Regions from separate parts of the Oligoflexus sp. genome, predicted to be linked through region 1. Evidence: riboswitches for the same ligand, from Rfam matches in the RefSeq annotation. Region 1 holds a riboswitch; the other holds the start of a gene.

The links. Region 1 has a riboswitch for cobalamin ahead of VFO10_RS27565 (CbtB domain-containing protein). Riboswitches for the same ligand answer to the same signal wherever they lie in the genome.
Region 2: another riboswitch for cobalamin. It lies ahead of VFO10_RS13510 (CbiX/SirB N-terminal domain-containing protein); the one in region 1 lies ahead of VFO10_RS27565 (CbtB domain-containing protein).

The regions. Positions count from the first base shown of each region.
Region 1 is NZ_DASTAT010000130.1:29,359-38,373, forward strand. Features, by position in the region: gene VFO10_RS27530 (NAD-glutamate dehydrogenase domain-containing protein) at 1-2,444, opposite strand, end outside; gene VFO10_RS27535 (glutamate-cysteine ligase family protein) at 2,511-3,947, opposite strand; gene VFO10_RS27540 (biopolymer transporter ExbD) at 4,108-4,518, opposite strand; gene VFO10_RS27545 (MotA/TolQ/ExbB proton channel family protein) at 4,528-5,154, opposite strand; gene VFO10_RS27550 (hypothetical protein) at 5,227-5,817, opposite strand; tRNA gene VFO10_RS27555 (tRNA-Gly) at 5,902-5,978, shown strand; tRNA gene VFO10_RS27560 (tRNA-Gly) at 6,003-6,079, shown strand; cobalamin riboswitch at 6,472-6,664, shown strand; gene VFO10_RS27565 (CbtB domain-containing protein) at 6,768-6,965, shown strand; gene VFO10_RS27570 (hypothetical protein) at 6,978-8,033, shown strand; gene VFO10_RS27575 (ATP-binding protein) at 8,030-9,015, shown strand, end outside.
Region 2 is NZ_DASTAT010000063.1:163,321-172,335, reverse strand. Features, by position in the region: gene VFO10_RS13520 (7TM diverse intracellular signaling domain-containing protein) at 1-2,480, opposite strand, end outside; gene VFO10_RS13515 (MFS transporter) at 2,636-3,931, opposite strand; cobalamin riboswitch at 4,246-4,435, shown strand; gene VFO10_RS13510 (CbiX/SirB N-terminal domain-containing protein) at 4,558-5,733, shown strand; gene VFO10_RS13505 (DUF3209 family protein) at 5,744-6,118, shown strand; gene VFO10_RS13500 (FAD-binding oxidoreductase) at 6,128-6,835, shown strand; gene VFO10_RS13495 (cobalt-precorrin-5B (C(1))-methyltransferase) at 6,816-7,919, shown strand; gene VFO10_RS13490 (precorrin-8X methylmutase) at 7,916-8,560, shown strand; gene cbiE (precorrin-6y C5,15-methyltransferase (decarboxylating) subunit CbiE) at 8,560-9,015, shown strand, end outside.

The sequences.
Region 1 (9,015 bases):
TTGTTCGCTGACGAGTCCTTCACGATGATGATGCCCTTCTCCTGAAGACCGCGGCGGGCCTCCTTTGTGAAGAAGATATTGGCACCTTCCACGATCGCGCGTACGCTCGGCTGTCCGTTCTTGCCGAAGAAGTCCACCCAGTTCTTATCGTTCACCGAGTAAGGGCGGCCACCGGCTGGGATGAAGATATCCGCGTAGACCTTCCGATAGACTTCATTTCGGATACGGATGTTCTCATTATTGTTGGCGATCACCACAAAAGCATTGGGGTCGCGACTCAATTTGTCCTTGTTGAATTCCATAATGGACTTGCCTTCCCGGAAGAGCCGCATCAGCTCGCTCCAGTCAAGGCCCTGGGGATCATGCGCAGCGCCGTAGCCATCGGACACGGCTACCACGCGGGCGTTTTCCCCGTATTCACGGTGCAGGATCTTGAGTTCGTTCCCCGCCACGTCCCCATCAGGACCGCCGGTGATCTTCACGGTGAATTTTTCGGTTTTCGGATCGATCCCGAGGTACGAAAGAACGTTATCGACATAAACGTTCAGACCTTCCGAGGTCACGCCGAATTCCTTGTGGTTGATCCCTTCACCGGGCTTGGACGACATGAAGGCCGCCGCATAGCGGTAACCCCGGCGCCGCGCCTGCTCGGGAATCCAGACGATGAGTTCGTTGGTGATGTTTTCATCCGGCCCGAGATAGATGATATCGGGCTTGTTGTAGAAACTGACCACCTTATGCTTGGCCGTCTCGTGCGATTCATCCTCTTCCACCAGAAGGTCAAGGAGGGCGTTGATCGAACCCTTCACAGCCTGATCGCGGTGTCCGCCCGGCTTCAGAACCAGGACGGCCTTCGATCCGCCTTCGGGAATATCCTTGTTCTTCAGCTGCTGGGCGTTGGAAAGGCCATAGACCTCATCAAAGAGTCCGGCCAGGGCCATATCGTAATCCGCATCCGAACGCGGCATGACCACGCGCACGCCGCCGCGGGCGATATCCTTCCAGCGAACCTGGAAGAAGCGGAATTCCTTGCCGATCACATAGAAAATGCTGAAGGGCATCTGATCGTAATACTTCTTGTCCAAGACTTCCGGATTGATGCGGAACGCAAGACCCGTTTTGGTCGAAAGGAAGTAGTTGGTCTTCTGGCAGTTCGTGATGAAGTTGATGCATTCGCGGAAGATGCTGCGATCGACTTCCTCGATGATGTCGTCTATCTTGTCGTTGGCTTCCTCTTCCAAAGCCGCATAGGCTTTTTCCCAGTCGAGGCGCGCCGCCGGATCGAACTTGGTGCGGAACATCTTCACCAGCGTCGTGAGCAATTCACGGTGCTGGAAGAAGGTGTTGTTGATCTTATAAAGACTGAAGGCGTAAGGGTTCTGCTTGCTCAGGAAGATATGGCACCAGTTGGCCCAGGAGCGAATCAGGTTGGTGGCGTTGATCGAGAATTCAAAAGGACTCTCGCTGAACTTGCTGAAGTCATCGTAATCCACCCAGCCCAGGGTCCGAAGAGCCTTGGTCAGCTGGATCATGGGCACCATTTCCGAGGTGACCTTCTCACCCGAGCCATGCGAAAGAATCAGGTGCATGACCGTGATGGACTCCGGGTAGCCTTCCTCAAATTTGGCAAGGAACGCGCGACCGACGTTGAAGTCATAGCGGTGAATCAGATTCAGCACCGGCTCCAGCATGTTCGCGGGCGAGATGTTTTTGAAACCCAGGGTCAGACGCGCGCTGGTCGAGTTATCGATCGTATCGAGGATGGTGTGCGCACCCTGATGCTCGATCATGTGCTTGACCATGCGATAGGTCAAGGACAGACGGGCCGTGGTCGCATAGGTCACCAGATCGTTATCGAGCCCTTCGAGGTAACGATTCACGTCCTTTTCCGCGCCGTATTCTTCCTGCATCATCTGCCGGGAATATTCGATCTTGTCGGCAATATGCTTATTGCCGCGATCCAGCGCCTTGTGCTTCGAGCAGATAAAGGTCGAAAGGAAGAGAAGCTTATCGCGCGAGAAATAAACCGCACCCATCTTCAGGTCGTTGCCTTTGATGCGGGTCGCCATGTCGATCAGAATTTTCCGATCGCCGCCTGGCCCGATATAGGTCACCTTGGAACGATCACGGTCCCAGAGTTCCACCGTCTGCTTCGTTTCAAAGACGTGGCCCGTGATGATCGCCGAAAGGTGACGAACCTTTTCCTGCCGCGGCGTGGTCTGATAATAAATCGGTGGCATGGCATTGAAAAACCATGGGGTCAGGATCGAAATGCTGTGATCCAGACCAATGCGCACGGTTTCCGCGATGTCCTCGATATAATGTTCCAGCTGCTCGCCGGACATCTCCCTCGCATACGAAGGGGATTCCACGCTGTCCTGGAAATCGAGACTCAACTCACCGTCGTGTCGCTTCTTCACTTTTTCTGTAGTGGATGTCTTCATGTTAACGGGTCCTAATATTCGCCATTATTTTCAGGCGGCGCCCCCTTATTCGAACGCCGTCATCCTTCATTTGCTATCAAGAAAGCTCTGCCACTGGTCATTCAAACGAACGAAACTCGATCCCGACAGTCCCCCTTCGCGGGCGTGGATGTCGAGCAGATCATCGGCCGGTGTCCGCATTCGATCGGTGTAATATTCCAAGTAAGCTTCAAATATACGCGACGTATCAGCCCCTTGGAAACAGGGCGGCAGACCGCCAAAGGCATCACGCGCAATCCGCATGATTTTCTGGGCTAGCTGAGCCATCTCGGGATTTTGCAGCCCCTTGGTGGAATGCTGCCAGTATTCGATCAGTCGGCCGCGCAAAGGCAGGAGCAGATCAAGTCCGGCATGCAGCGCCGCATCGTTATAAAGCATAGCCACATAGAATGCCGCCGGCGCCACCTGCCAGAACCTGGTCTGGCAATCGAGCGAACGCAGCTCCATGAAACCGCGGGCCCTGACTTCGGGGAACTGCAGCGAAAGATGCGTCTGCAGATCCTTCAGCGTGGGTTTCACGCCGTCGATGCCATGCTCGACCCAATCCTTGAAACGGAAGCGGCCATCCATCACGCGATACTGGAGGGGTTCAGCGAAGACCACGCGACCATTCATGATGAAATCATAATAGGTTTGAACGCAGGCCTTGCGATCCATGGACTTCACGACGCCTTCCAGATAGGGAAAGCCGGTCCGCGAATCATCCATATGCTGCCAGGTGCGCGCGCGATTGCTCAGATAGCCGTTGACCTTGCCATCCATGAAGGGCGAATTCGCGAACATCGCCGTTGCAAAAGGCGCGAGGAGGTTCGACAGAAGATAACGCTTGGCGAGCACCTCATCGTTGCCGCCAAAATCCAGGTTGACCTGAATCGTACAGGTCTGCCGCATCATGCGCCGACCGAATTCATTTTGATTGGTGAAGAAGGCATCCATCGCGCGATAACGAGGCTTGGTCATCTGCAGTCCGATTTCGTCCACAGTCAGCCAGGGATTCATGCCGACCTGAACGATGCTCACGCCTTTTTCGGCCAGGGCGGTATCCAGAATGCCCTGAATGCTCTGCATCCTTTGAATCGCTTCCGACAGGCACGGATAGGGTCGCGTGGAAAATTCCAGCTGACCGCCCGGCTCGAAGCTGATCATATCCGAGTCGTCCAGACTGATCGTCAGAAGATGCGTGGGATCATCGGGCTGGTAATTATATCGCCAGACTGACTGCTGAGCCTTCATGCTTTCCAGTGCCGGAACCAGTCCACCCTGGTCGAAGAGAGGCACCGTCGCGGGTTTCTTCTCATCCATGGACTTCGTCCAGAGCGGCAGCATCTCAACTTCAAGACCGACCAGCCCTGGCCACTTTGGATATTTGGTGCAGTAGTCCGCGGGGCGTAGCGGAAAGACTTTGTGGTACACGTATTCGTAGCAGGCCTCGGCACTCAAGGTTTCCTGCTTCTGATCCGCCATGCTTGACCTCTTTTTCAGTATAACCTGTCCACCTTCGTAGGCCCGGTTATACCCTGGCAGCACCAAACTGCACAAGTGTCCGCTCCCACGGGGTCGCCTTTTGTAAGAAAAGCGCCGCCGGAACCCGGTCCGTGGCGCTTTTTCGCTCAGTTAAAAGCTCTTACTGGGCTTCCACTTCCACATTGATCGCAAAATTCAAAATCCCATAGCGTCGCACGGCGTCGATCAGCTTGACGACATCGCCATGGGGCGTTTTCACGTCAGCGGAAATCAGCGCCTGCACGTCGGGCTTGGCTTTCTTGCGTTCGGCGATCACCTGAGGCAGCTCTTCATAGCTGATCGGCTTGCCATCCAGAAAAAGTTTGGAGTCCTTATCGATGCTGAAACCGAGGTTGGTCGCGCCGGTGTCCTGACCCGTCGCGGCCTTGGGCAGCTCAAGGTTGATGGACTGATTCGTGATATAGTTGGCGGTGACCATGAAGATGATCAGGAGCACGAGCATCACGTCCACAAGGGGCGTTACGTTGATATCGTTAATACCTTCTTCATCATTTCCTACGCTGCCAGCCATGGCATTTCCTTATTTTGAGAAGTGAGCGATGACAAGACCCTTCATCGCTTCGGCGTTGGATAACTTGCGGCGCACGACGCGCTGGAAACCGTTGAACGCGATGACGGCCGGGATCGCCACGATCAGGCCGACGGCGGTCGCGATCAGAGCCTCGGAAATACCGGCCATGACCACCGAGGGACCGCCTGCGGGGTTGGTCGACAGATCGCTGAAGGCCTGGATGATCCCGATAACGGTACCGAAGAGACCGATAAAGGGGGCGTTGGAACCGAGGGTGCCGAGGATCACAAGGCCGTGGTCGAGCTTTTGTTTCTCGCCGAAGAGAAAGCCGGTCATGCTCTGGTCCATGGCTTCCACGCCGCGGTCCTTGTATTCAAGGCCCTTGAGGATGGTTTGCGATTCGATGGACTGGCTCGTGCTGCACACGCCTTTGATGCCGTCGATGTCGTTGTCGATCAAACGCCGGGTAACCTCGCGCGAGAAGCTCACGAAATCGAGACGGATGCGGGCGTAATAAATCAGACGCTCGACGATGACGCCCAGCGAGATCACGCTGAGAGCCAGGAGGAGCCACAGCACCCACGCGCTGCCTAGGGAAACGATCGCCAGCAACTTGTCCACGATGTTAAATTGCATCTTACTGCTACTCCTTTCGCTGAGAGAACCCTGTTCTCTTCAAGATATGGCATAGGTCCATCAATGGTGTCATCAAGCTTCTGATCGAAAGGCCTGGGACATAAAGTCTTCGTAAAGACGGAGACTGACGATCCCCTCGCCCATTTGTTCAGAACTGACCCGCAGAAGACCGGGTCGATCAGTCGCTTCGTGCAGGATCACGTGATCCCAGGCCAGTCGATCCCGCATGAATTGCGATTGGGCCGCTATTTTTTCCGCACGCGCGACCACCCAGCCGCGCGGGGTTTCTTCAAAAAGATAACCGCGATCGTTCCAGGGCTGCAGAAAAAAGTAGGCCCGATCACCAGCCAGTTTGCCGCTTTCCCAAAGAGCCTTCGGTGTGGCACCGGCCTCATGCTTTGTTCGCCGGTTGCATGCGTACATAAGATCGCGGAATTGGGTGAATGCGTCCCGGACCTGCCGGCTATCGCTGACCGGACGCCACTCTGTTAAGCTACGGCGTTCGGGACGGGCAAGGGTCAGGCGATGGCGTTTCTCAGGCGCACGAAATTCTTGAGCCTTGGGCTTTTGCGAGCCGCCCCCGGTGTATTTTTCCCCTGGCCACCAACTGCGCCAGCTGATCAGGGGCTTCAGGGTTTGCAAAATTTCCTGAAAATTTCTCACAACATTCCTTGACAAGAAACGCAAGGTTCCGTAAACAAACACCTCACCTCGAGAGACTTTAAAAATCTCTCAAAGAATGTGAAAGCGGGTGTAGCTCAGTTGGCTAGAGCGGCGCGTTGCCATCGCGCAGGTCGAGGGTTCGAGTCCCTTCACCCGCTCCAAAATTCACAGTCGAGGTTTCCCAAGCGGGTGTAGCTCAGTTGGCTAGAGCGGCGCGTTGCCATCGCGCAGGTCGAGGGTTCGAGTCCCTTCACCCGCTCCATCATCTTCTTCAAGTATTCCATACTCCACTCTATCGTGAATCCATAAAACAGACGCGGGCAAAAGCTGCAGTCGTCGCAATCCCTTTGCCAATCCCATGGCTCAAGGGCCTCCGAAAAAAAAATCCGCGGATCGAAATCCGCGGACTCTGCAGGCAAAGGATTGGGTACATGCTTACCTTTTACTCCTCTACTGCAAACGCCATTCCAAAAAGACATAGCAGAAGGCACAGCCCCCAGTCCGACTATTCCCTATGAAATCCTGCACCTGCTAGGCCTACCAGATTTCCAGTCACTACAGCCCCTTAACTCCAGCAATTTGGTAAATCTGATAAAAATTCTGCATAGGCCTTAAACTTCTTTAGGGTTGACACCCGCAGGGCCGGGTGCTTTAAAAGCCACGCAATGCGCAAGGTTTCCTCCAGGAATCAAAAGGGAAGTCGGTGAAAATCCGACGCGGACCCGCCGCTGTAAGTTGGGAGCGCCTGATCCAAAACCACTCGATCGCATCGGGGAAGGGGATCAGGACCTGGTCACGACGCCAGAGACCCACAAGCCAGAAGACCTGCCTGCGCCATGAGGTTCGACAATCCCCGGGTCATTGGGAATGTTGAAGTGCAGCGGTGCGTGCGCCGTTATCCTTCCATACCCCGGGTTTGCCGTGACCTCCCCACTTCAGGGAGGAAGTCCGTGCCGACCATTTACACGCAAGCCAGACGTCATCTGCGCATCACCCGTCATCTGAAAATGAACGTCGCTCAAAAAGCGTTCATCACGCTCGCGATCATCGGTGTCGTGCTCTACACGATGTTCTTCACCACAACTCCGATGGTTCATGATTATTTCCATGATCTGCGTCACAGCCTCATGCTGATCCCCTGTCATTGAAAGGCGGACTTCGTGTTACCATTCCTGCTCAGCACTCTGCTTCTTCTCGTCCCTATGCTTGCAGAATCCGCGGAACCCGCCCTTCTGCAGCTCGAAACCTATCAGGATCCCGGTACGGTGCATCCCCGCACAGATACTCTCGGGTTTCGTGTTTTGATTCATGCCCGCGATGGCCATCCCGTTTCGAGCGCGCGTCTTAAAATTCATTTGAAGGCGCCGTCCACACCCTGGATTGGATCAACGGATTTTCCTGTGGTCGAAGGCTCCTCGCTCCTGAATCAGGACATTCATGTGCGCGGCGCCATGCATTCCTTTCAATTCGTGCCACCGATTCGTGGAACTTATACCCTGACCGCAAGCGTGGAACCCTTGCCCGGGGATATGAGTTTCGCGCCGACGCAAAAAAGCTGGCAGACCACCATTCAGGAAAGCCCGGAGCGAAAGACCAATCTCGCCATGCTGATCGCCATCCTCGTCACGGTCGGCGGACTGAGCGGATTCGTCCTGGGTCGCAGTGCAGCATCAGCCGCGCTTCTTCTCTTCATCGTTTTGCCCTCTCAAACTTTGAAGGCCCACGGCTCCCATGAGCATAAAAAAATCGCGGCACCGCCACCAGCTGAAGTCAAAAGCAAAGAAGGCTATCGTCTGGAGATGGATGTCGTGACTCCAGAGCCGCGCGTCGGTGAACTCAGCGAGATCATCGCCCGTTATCAGAATGCCGAGGGCGAGCTGCAGGCGGCTCTTTTTCATATGGAAGTGAAGCAGCTGGAACATGATCACGTTGTTTTCTCCAGCGATGTCTCCGCTCCTGATGGCCTACTTCACTGGGAGGGTCAGTTCTTCGATGGTTCACCGCACCGCGTGTCGTTGACTGCGAAACCGCTCATGGAAGAGAACCCAGGCCACCTTATAAGAATAGAACGCGATGTGGACGTCACCGGAGTCGAACCTCCTTTGCGTTCCGTGATCAAATCCTTCGGTCTTCTCATGGCCATCACCGCGCTCGCACTTGTCCTGGGCCTGCTCCTTGGACGTTACTTTCCTCAGCAGAAGGGCAGGCTCACGTGAAAGATGAGCGGCTCATAGATCAGGTCATCGGCCAGGACCATGCTGTTGCCGTGGTACGACTCGCCGCGAAACAAAGGCGCTTCGTTCTTTTGATCGGTGAACCCGGCACCGGCAAGAGTCTCCTTGGCCGTTCCATGGCCGAACTGCTGCCGCCAGTCGACGCCTACTGCGTGGCCAGCATGCCGAATTCCAGCGATCCATCCTGTCCGCACGTCATCTGTCGGCCGCGTTCAGAAATAGAAAGCGCCTGGAATAAAACGCGGCTCCAGGAAAAGCGCGAGCACTTCAGCCACAATTATCTTTTGGCTCTCGCAGCGCTGGGCATCATCCTCGTCTGCGGTTGGCTCATCGTCCGTGATCAGTCTTATGGTTTTGCTCTTGCGGGCCTCTTCGCTCTCGCCTGGCTTTGGCGGCAAAGAAAAATTCCAGCACCACACCCGCCCCTCCGCAGCGCGAAAATCCTGGTCGATCGTCCGGCTGGTCACGCCCCCTTCATTGATGCCACGGCCAGTCGTGAAGGTGCGCTCTTTGGTGACGTGCGGCATGATCCCTATCAATCCGGTGGCGGGGAAAGCCCTCCGCATGTGCTGGTCGAACCCGGCGCTGTGCATCGGGCGCATGGCGGCGTGCTCTATATAGATGAAATCGGAAACCTGCCGGTCGATGCTCAGAAACTTTTGCTCACGGCCATTCAGGATAGGGCCTTGCCCATCACCGGACGTCAAAGCGGATCGAGCGGCACACTTATCCGCAGTGAGCCGGTTCCCTGCAACTTTGTTCTGGTCGCAGCAGGCAATGGGGACTGTCTGAAAAACATCATACCGGCCTTGCGTTCCCGTATTCTGGGCTACGGCTTTGAAGTCCTGACCGCCAGCACCATGGCCGACACGCCTGAACATCGGCGTGATCTGGAACGCTTCGTGGCTCAGGAAGTCCGAAAGGACGGCCGCATTCCTCCCTTCACGCCCGAGGCCCTGACGGA
Region 2 (9,015 bases), on a different contig from region 1:
GTGCGCTGCTCGGTGGACTCCAGGCCATGATCAATGGAATTGCGCAGAAGATGGGTGAAGACGTTATTGATCGTCTCATGGACTTCCCGGTTGATGGAAAAATCCTGATCGAAAAATTCCGTCCTGGGCGGCAGCTTGTTCAGCGAACGGGCCAGATGAGCGAGTCCTTCGACCTGAGCCTCCAGCACCTTATGCAAGGGCGTATAAGCGACCTTATAGAAAAGGGTGCGGATCTTTTCAAAGCGGGATTGATCATCCGCCTGCAGCGCCTGAAAATCAATCTCGCGGATGCTGCGCAGGTTTTCCTCGAACTGGCGCTTGTCGATCAGGATGTAATGATGATCCTGATTGCTGCCGCGACCGAGTTTATGGCGATGGATTTCCACCATTCTGCGCACAAGGCTCAGAATTCCATCCAGATCCTTGAGCAGGAGTGGAATCCTTACCGGCTCCCCGGCTTTCAAAGCCTTGTAGCGATTTTCAGCAGTGTGAACAAGGTCTGTGATCTGCCGCATCTGATAGCTGCGCATCATGCCCTTGACCGTATGCAGATTCCGATAGAGTCGATCGACCGAACCCGCATCGAGCTGATCCAGCCGGACAAGGATATCGCGGTTGGCCTCGGTCAATCGCTCGGTGGCCGTCATCAGACCTTCGAAGCGTTCCTTCGGAACATTGATGATGTCGGCGATCAGTTTCAACTCGGCCGCCTGATCCTCGGCTTCCAGACGCAGGCGTTTGATTTCCGTCACATCCCGGATCACGAGCAGAAGCTTTTCGATGCGTGATCCCGCCATGACCGGACTCCAGTCCAGTTCGAAAATCTGCGTGCCCTGGGGTCCATGACGCTGGATTTCCGTTGGCAGCGCGCTTTGGTTCAATTCAAAGGCGACGCTGTCCTCGCCCACGATCATGCTCAGAGCGTTGCGCAGCTGATCCAGCTGATCCTCGCTGATATCAAAGCCCACAAAGCAGGCGTCGAGGACGTTCATGCCTTCCGTTTTGCGGACGCCGATCATGGTTTCGAGATAAAGGGAATGTTCCTTCGCAAGTTCACCGCTCGGCGACTTCACGGCCATGATACCCTGCCGGATGTTATTCAGTATGGAAACGATATCACGGGTTTTTTCTTCGACCTTCTGCTCCAGGGTTTCGGCATAGTCGGTAAGACTCAGGTTCAGGGATTGGATTTCGCTTTGCTGCTGCAGCAGCGCGGCATTCTTGGTCTTGAGTTCGCGGCCCATCACCATGGTGCGTTCGAAGGTCAGGGCGAAGCGGCGGCCGACCACCAGGGACTGCGTGAAGATGAAAAGAACGAGGCTGTAATGCCCCAGATACATGAAATTATAGGCAGTGGTAGCGACCAGAAAATCATTGGTGTGACCGGCGAATATGATCGCGATGCCCAGGATACCCAGGACAGCTCCTTCCTCCCGAGCCCGTGCCGCTTTGAGACTGACGACGCAAACAGCAAGGAAAAGGATGAGCAGCACGATTGTGTAAGGGACCCAATGACTCTGCGCACGAACAATGGATGTAAAAAGAGCGTGAGTCGCCATGGTTCCGATCATCAAGATCGCGAGGAGAGGAAAAAAGGCAGGGACCTGTTTCGGATACGTATATCGAAGAAAAAGCGATAGGAAGAGGCCACAGGTCAGAGGCGCGAAGGCCAAACCCAAGAGATTCGATTCATAAAGAGACAAGCTGGGCTCAAAAATTCGATAGAGATAGCCATCGGTGGAAAGATAACGCCAGGCGAAAGAAAGACTCAGACCGAAGAGATAGAGCGGTCCCTTTTCGGAGGGCCTTTGAATGAAGAGGGCCAGATTGAAAAGAGCGATCAGCGCGAACAGTCCAAGAACGAAGGATTCTTCATAGACGTGAAGCTGAGCCCTTTTATTCAGGGCATGCTGCGGTCCCAATTCCAAGGGATGCAGTATGCGGTACGAGGGCATCGGCCCCTGAAAATAGGGATAGGCATTGGTCTGAATCAAAAGTATGCCGCTGCCAGTGACGGGAGGCAGCTGAATCGCATTGCTGCCTGTGAAGATATGCACCCGCTCTTTCGGATCACGGCTCACCTTGCCGAGCTGGCCCAAATCATACTGGATGCCGCTGGCTTCATGAAAGAAGAGGAAGCGATGGCTGCGAACGCCCATGTTCTCGATCCAAAGACTGACGGGCTGCTCCAGGCGAAGGCCTTGAATGCGAAGCACATAGGTGCGTTGATAGCGAATGGAATCGCGAGGCGCATCAAAACTCTCGGGGGTGGGAACAGGGGCCGGTGTCAGGGCATGGGCCGAGAGTTGATGGCCCTCCACGAGTTCATCTTCCACGCTCATCCAGGTACCGTTCAGAGAAATTCTGCTCGCGCCGTCCCATGCGGATAGATCGATCGCTCCATTCTGAACCTCAAGCGCTTCCAGCCTTGGGGCTGTCCAGCACAGGGCCATATATAGAAGTGCAAGGTAAGGACGCATGGCAAAAACCTCCCGCGACTTTCCCTCTAACGGCGGCTGCGGGATGGAATGGAGCATGCTCACAGCAGGAATATGCGGACAGCCGCTAACCATTCGTTCGGACTAGGGATTCTGCATGCATTCTTACAATAAAGGAAAACCCCCAGTCCGCTTTTTTACACAGCGAGCGCGCCTTCGGGAACAGGGGCCGGAGCTTTTTGCCGAACGAGAAGCGCAAGGCCAGCCATCAAAGTCGTGGCGATCCCGAGATAAAGGAGTGCAGTCGGCCACGCGAGGGCGCCACCGAATAAAAGTCCGGTGAGGATCGCGCCGACATTTCCGCCGGCTCCCACAATTCCAGCGACCGGACCGAGGGCTTTATTCTGGATAAAAGGAACAACAGCGTAGGTTGCTCCGCAGGCCATCTGACAAAAAAGGCTGAAAACCAGCATAAGTCCGATCGCGGATGAAAGCGTCTGCATCTGAGCAAAGCCGATGAGCGATATGCCTTCACCAAGGATGACGAGGGACAGCCAGGAGACCCGTCCGTTCAGGCCGATTTTCCGCCCAAAGACATCCCCCAGATAACCGCCCAGCGCGCGTGAAAAAATATTCATCATGCCAAAGGACGCGGCAGCAAATCCGGCCGTTTTCATATCGAGTTGAAAGTAGTCGATGAAGTAGAGAGCCGCGATATTATCAATGGTCAATTCCAAGCCAAAGCAAAGGCCATACATCATGGCCAGGATCCAGACCCGATAATCCTTCAGCGCCAGGGAAAAATTCTGCGAGGTTTTTTGAGGCGGGGGAAGGCGACCCGCGCGACGCAGATCGATCAGGTCACCTTCAGGAGTATCCTGGGTGAAACGATAGTAGAGGAAACCCATAACAAGGCAGAGGATGCCCACCAGGATCATGGAGAGACGCCAGGAACTGGACTGCGAAAAACCGAGGCTCAGGATGCCGGCGAAAATCAGGGGCATGGCGAGGTGCGTGGCTCCACCGCCCATGTTGCCCCAGCCGGCAGTGATAGCGTTTGCGGTTCCGACGATGCGCGGGCTGAACATCTGGGTCGTATGATACTGGCTGATGACGAACGAAGCCCCGATGGCGCCGATCGCCACCCTTGCGATCAGGAACGATTCATAACTATGAGTGAAGGCGATGCCGATCACAGGAATCGCCGAGGCGATAAGAAGAGCCGCATACATCCGTCTGGGGCCGATGCGTTCCAAAAGCCCGCCGATCACGAGGCGAAAGATGATGGTGATGGCCACCGATCCTGTGATGATATGCCCGATCTGACTCTTGGTGAGAGACAGTTCCTCACGGATCACGCCCATCAGCGCCGCGCTGCCGAACCACGCGAAAAAGCATAAGAAGAAGGCCATCCAACTCATATGGAAGGCCCGCATCGGCGCCGAACGAAAGTTCCAGAAGGTAATGGAATCAGCCTGACCGTGAGACAACATACTCGCTCCTCTTTGCATTGGATGTGAGGGACATGCTGCTTAGAAAACGGGATTTGAGGCTTTCAATCCAGTCCTTCCGTGATCCATGTGCTCAGGTTTTGCGCTTCCTTCCGGTATGAAAATTCCCTGCTCCTACCACAAGGTTGCAGGAACGAAATGCCTATGCAAAGACAACGGCTGCTTGTTTTCTTTATTCAACTCCCCTAGGAATACCAACCAGCAACCCTCGGGGGTGAGTCGAACCGAGCTGAATGATTTTTGCGGAGGAGAAAGGAATTGACAAGAATGAAGGCCGGTGAAATAAACGCCATGCGTATAGTCGCATAGCTTTGGGTTTCCGCAAGGAAGAGAAGGGAAGACGGTGAAAGACCGTCGCGGTCCCGCCACTGTAAGTCGTTAGACGCCACCAATGCCACTCAGTTGACTGGGGAAGGAGGGGGCGGCGCCGGAGTAACTGCCGGCTTCACGACAAGCCAGGAAACCTGCCCAAAGTGCACAAATTCAAAACGTCCTCGGGGTCTGGGAGGTTTTGGCAGGAGCTTGTTCGACAAGCGCGATCTTGCCTTATCTATCATACAGAAGCAGTGGAACGGACAGCCTGATTTCGGGACTGGGGAGCTGTGGTTATGAGCTTTGCGACCGTGATTGTTGGACACGGAAGTCGCGATGCTGAAGCCGAAGCCGCCTTTTTGCAGTGGATGGATCTTTACAGGTCGCGACATCCAGGGCGGAGCTTTGCGCACGCATTTTTGGAATTGAGCCCACCTTTCATCGGTGAGGTTCTGCGCGAGCAGGCCGCACAGAATGATGACATCGTGGTGGTCCCTCTGAGTCTTCTGCCTGCTGCTCATGTGAAGAATGATATACCGCTGGCCATCACAAGTTTGCGTCAGGAATTTCCGCAGCATCGACTGACCGTCACGCCCGCGCTGGGTCTGCATGCGGCTCTGGTTCAGGCCCTGCAGCAGCAAATCGAGTGCTGCGCGGGATTCGATCCCAAGGAATGGACGCTGCTGGTGGTGGGGCGTGGCGCCAGTGATCCCGATGCGAACAGCCAGCTTTATCAGATCGCTCGCGTGCTGGCGGAAAGCGCCGGCATGCGTCAGCTGGAAATAGCCTTCGTCGGCATCACCTGGCCGCGCTTGGATGAAGTCCTGCAGCGCCTCGCCCGTTTGAAACCCAAGGGTATTTTGATGGTACCCTATCTCCTTTTTCCCGGAGTCCTGGCGACGCGCATCGGCCAGATGTTCGATACCTTCGTCGCTCAGCATCCCTGGATCCGCGGCGAACGCGTGGGGCCTTTGGGAGTGACCACAGCCCTTTGCGAAGCGGTCGAGGATAGAATCGCCGATGCCCGCGGCACGCCGCGCTATGCTTTGCCCTGCGTCAGCTGTCAGTATCGGGTTCCGCTCGGGGCTCTGCAGGAACAGGTGGGCGGCATGAAAAGCCTTCTGTGGAGCGTTCGGCATCAGGCCACGCATCAGCAGGGCAAGCCGCATCAGCATGCGCATGCGCCCCTGAAAAAACATGTGCTGGTCTGCACCAATCACGATTGCAATAACAAAGGATCAACGGTCATCGCCGAAACCATGCAGCGCGAACTGCGAAAACTTTCTTTGCATCGCGAATACCGCGTGACGCGTACGAGCTGCCTCGGACGCTGCGGTGAAGGCCCCACGGTTGCGGTTTATCCCGATGGGATCTGGTATCGCAATTTTCAAAAAGAGGATGTGCCGGCTTTGGTCGCGCAGCATCTGCAAAAGGATCAGCTGCTCAGTGAGCGGATTGATTCCATTCTATAAGGAGTATTCCATGGCTTGTCACGAAATTGCGGCTTTACGTCTGGGAATGATGCGTATTCTGGGAGTGCAGGATCCGGCTCTGATCGAGCATGAACTGGCGGAACTCGGCGAAGCTGGGGAAAAACCAGGGCCTCTTAAGATGCTGAGCCAGGCCAATGACCTCAGAACTTTGGGTTACGCCTTTGAACTGGCGCGGACCGATCTGGAAGATCGTTTGAGTCAGATGAAAAGCGACGATCCCGAGCGCGCTTATGTGCAGACGCTGGCTGTGCTGAATAAAAAAATAGAAAGCGATCTTTCGAACCTTTATCACTATACCTCACAGTTCTTTGAAGATCTGGAGCAGGTGCATGATCACATGCACGTCATTTACCCAGCGGACTGAGGAGCGATCATGGCAGAAATGAGACAAGCGAAGGTTCTCGCGAAGGTGGCAGCGGCCGAACATGGTGCGATTCTGGCCTTTGAATTGGACGGGCATCCCGAGCTTGTGCTCAAGGGTGGGAAATATATCATCATTCACACCGGCCTTGAAAATGCGGAAGGCAAAATCATCAAACGCGCCTACAGCCTTTTCGCAGTGAAGCCGGAGTCGGGACAATTCTTCCTGGCCGTCGCTCCGACTCCAGACGGTGTGGCTTCGCGCTATCTCGCGTCGCTGGAGCCTGGCGATACTCTGCGTTTTTCCGGTCCCTGGGGCCGTTTTCACTGGCCCGAGGGTGCGCAGGAAAAAAAGGTGATCGCGGCCGCCTTTGGCAGCGGGATCACGGGGATCCTGGGATATCTGGCCAGTGTTCCGCGAAATTATGAAGTGGAGCTGCTCTGGTATCAGGACGCTCCAGGGGGCCTGGTCACCGATGCCATGGTCCGTGAGTGCCTCGCGCAGACCCAGATGAAAGTTTACGTAAGGTCGATGCGTGAGGATCCCTTGAATGATTTTCACGCGGTGAATCTGACCTCGCGTTTTATAGCGGCGGGTGAAGGCCAGCGCGTGGATCGCGTGTTTGGATATCTTCGCGAGCTGGGGGTCAGTGATGATCAGCTTCAGAGCGAAATTTTCTATCGGAATCAGGACCTGAGTGATGCAAAAGCAGACCGGTGACAAACCCCTCCGCAGCGGTTTCACCACCGGCGCCTGTGCCGCGGCGGCCGCTCGTGCGGCCAGTCAGTTCTTTCTGCGAGGCATCCCGCTTCAGGAGATTGAAAGCATTCTGCCGAATCGTCAGACGGTGCGTTTTGCGCTGAACCGCTGTCAGTGGGATGATGGTTTCGCTTTGACCAGCATCATCAAAGACGGCGGCGACGATCCTGATTGCACGCACGGGGCCGAGATCATCGCCCGCGTGCGCCTGCATCATGACAAAGCCTTGAATATTTACGGTGGCGTGGGCATAGCGCGCGTGACCAAACCAGGACTGGGACTTGAGGTCGGCACTTCGGCCATCAATCCCGTTCCAAGGCAGAACATTGCCGAGATGGTGCGGCTTGAACTGGATGACAGTATTTATCGGGGCGCGGATATTGAAATCTCGTGTCCCGATGGGGAAGAACGCGCGAAGAAAACCTTGAACGCGCGACTCGGTCTGCTCGGGGGTATTTCGATCCTCGGGACGACTGGGATCGTGCTGCCGTATTCCACAAGCGCCTTCATTGCCAGTATCGTGCAGGCCATCCAGCTGGCCCAGGCGGAAGGGCAAAAGCAGCTGGTTTTTACGACCGGCGGCCGCTCCGAGCAGTATGCGATGCGACTCCTTCCGCATCTTCCCGAATGCTGCTTCATCCAGGTCGGGGATTACGTGGGCATAGCCCTGCGCAATTCCGTGCGTTGCGGCATGGAAGGCGTTCATATCGTCGGCATGATGGGCAAACTTTCGAAGATGGCTGATGGTCGCATGATGACCCATGCCTCGGCTTCGGAAGTGAATATGGAGCTGCTCGCCTCGATTGCGGCTGAGCACGGCAGTCCCCTGGATGTTCAGGAGCAGATCCGCGGCGCGAACACCGCGCGGCATGTCCTCGAGATTTGCCAGGCGCATGAACTGGAAAAAATGCCGAGCATGATCTGTACGCGCACCCGCAATGTCTGCGAAAAGTTTGCGCGCGATAAACTCTGGATCGAAGTCACGATGGTGGATTTCGATGGGAAAACCCTTGGTTTCGATGAACTGCGAAAGGAAACGCCATGAGCGATATGCGGCAGATGACCGAGCAAGGTCGTCGAATTGAAACGGACAGCTTTGCCATCATCGACAGCGAAGTCGGCCCTCACGAGTTCCCGCCTTCGGAATGGCAGATTGTGCGCCGGGTGATTCATTCCACCGCGGATTTTGAATTCAAAGACCTCATGGCCTTTCATCCCGATGCTGTGAATTCCGGCATCCGCGCGCTGCGCCGGGGCTGTCCCCTGGTTCTGGACGTGCAGATGATCGCCGCGGGTTTGAATCAGGAGCGCCTGCAGCACTTCGGCTGCCAGACCTACTGCAGTATCTCCGATCCCGATGTGATCGCCCGCGCCAAGGAACTCAATACCACCCGGGCCATCGAATCCATGCGGAAACTTCACATGATGGGCAAGCTCGAAGGCTCGATCATTGCGATTGGCAACGCGCCGACGGCTCTTCTGGAAGTCCTGCGTTTGATCGCCGATGAGGATGTGCGTCCAGCCTTGATCATCGGTGTTCCTGTGGGCTTTGTTTCAGCCGCGGAATCGAAGGATCTTCTGGCGCAAAGTCAGGTACCCTGGCTGGCGGCACGGGGACGCAAGGGCGGCAGTACGATTGCTGTGGCCATTCTTCATGCACTTTTTGCTCTTGCTGTGGAGGCATGATGCGGCAGCCGGCGGTGATCGTGATCGGAATTGGCGAGGACGGCTGCCTTGGCCTTTCGAGTCGCGCGTATAATTGTATCAGGCAGTCGCAGATTCTGGTGGGCGGTCAACGCCAGCTCGACTTTTTCAATGATTATCCCGGACGCCGCGTGGTCCTTGGCAAACGGGTCAAGGATGCTTTGGAAAGCCTGCGGGATGAATCAGGTGATCATAACATCGTGATTCTGGCTTCGGGTGATCCCCTTTTTTACGGCGTCGGTAGCCTCGCCGTGAAAATATTCGGCGCGGAATTTTGCGGCTTCATCCCGCAGCCGAGTTCGATGCAGCTGGCCTTTGCCGCCGCGGGTCTTTCCTGGTCGGACGCGAGCTGTCTTTCCGTTCATGGACGCACGATCGAAGGGCTTTGCCAAAAGATGCGCCGCCTCAGAAAGGTGGCTCTGCTCACCGATGCGGAC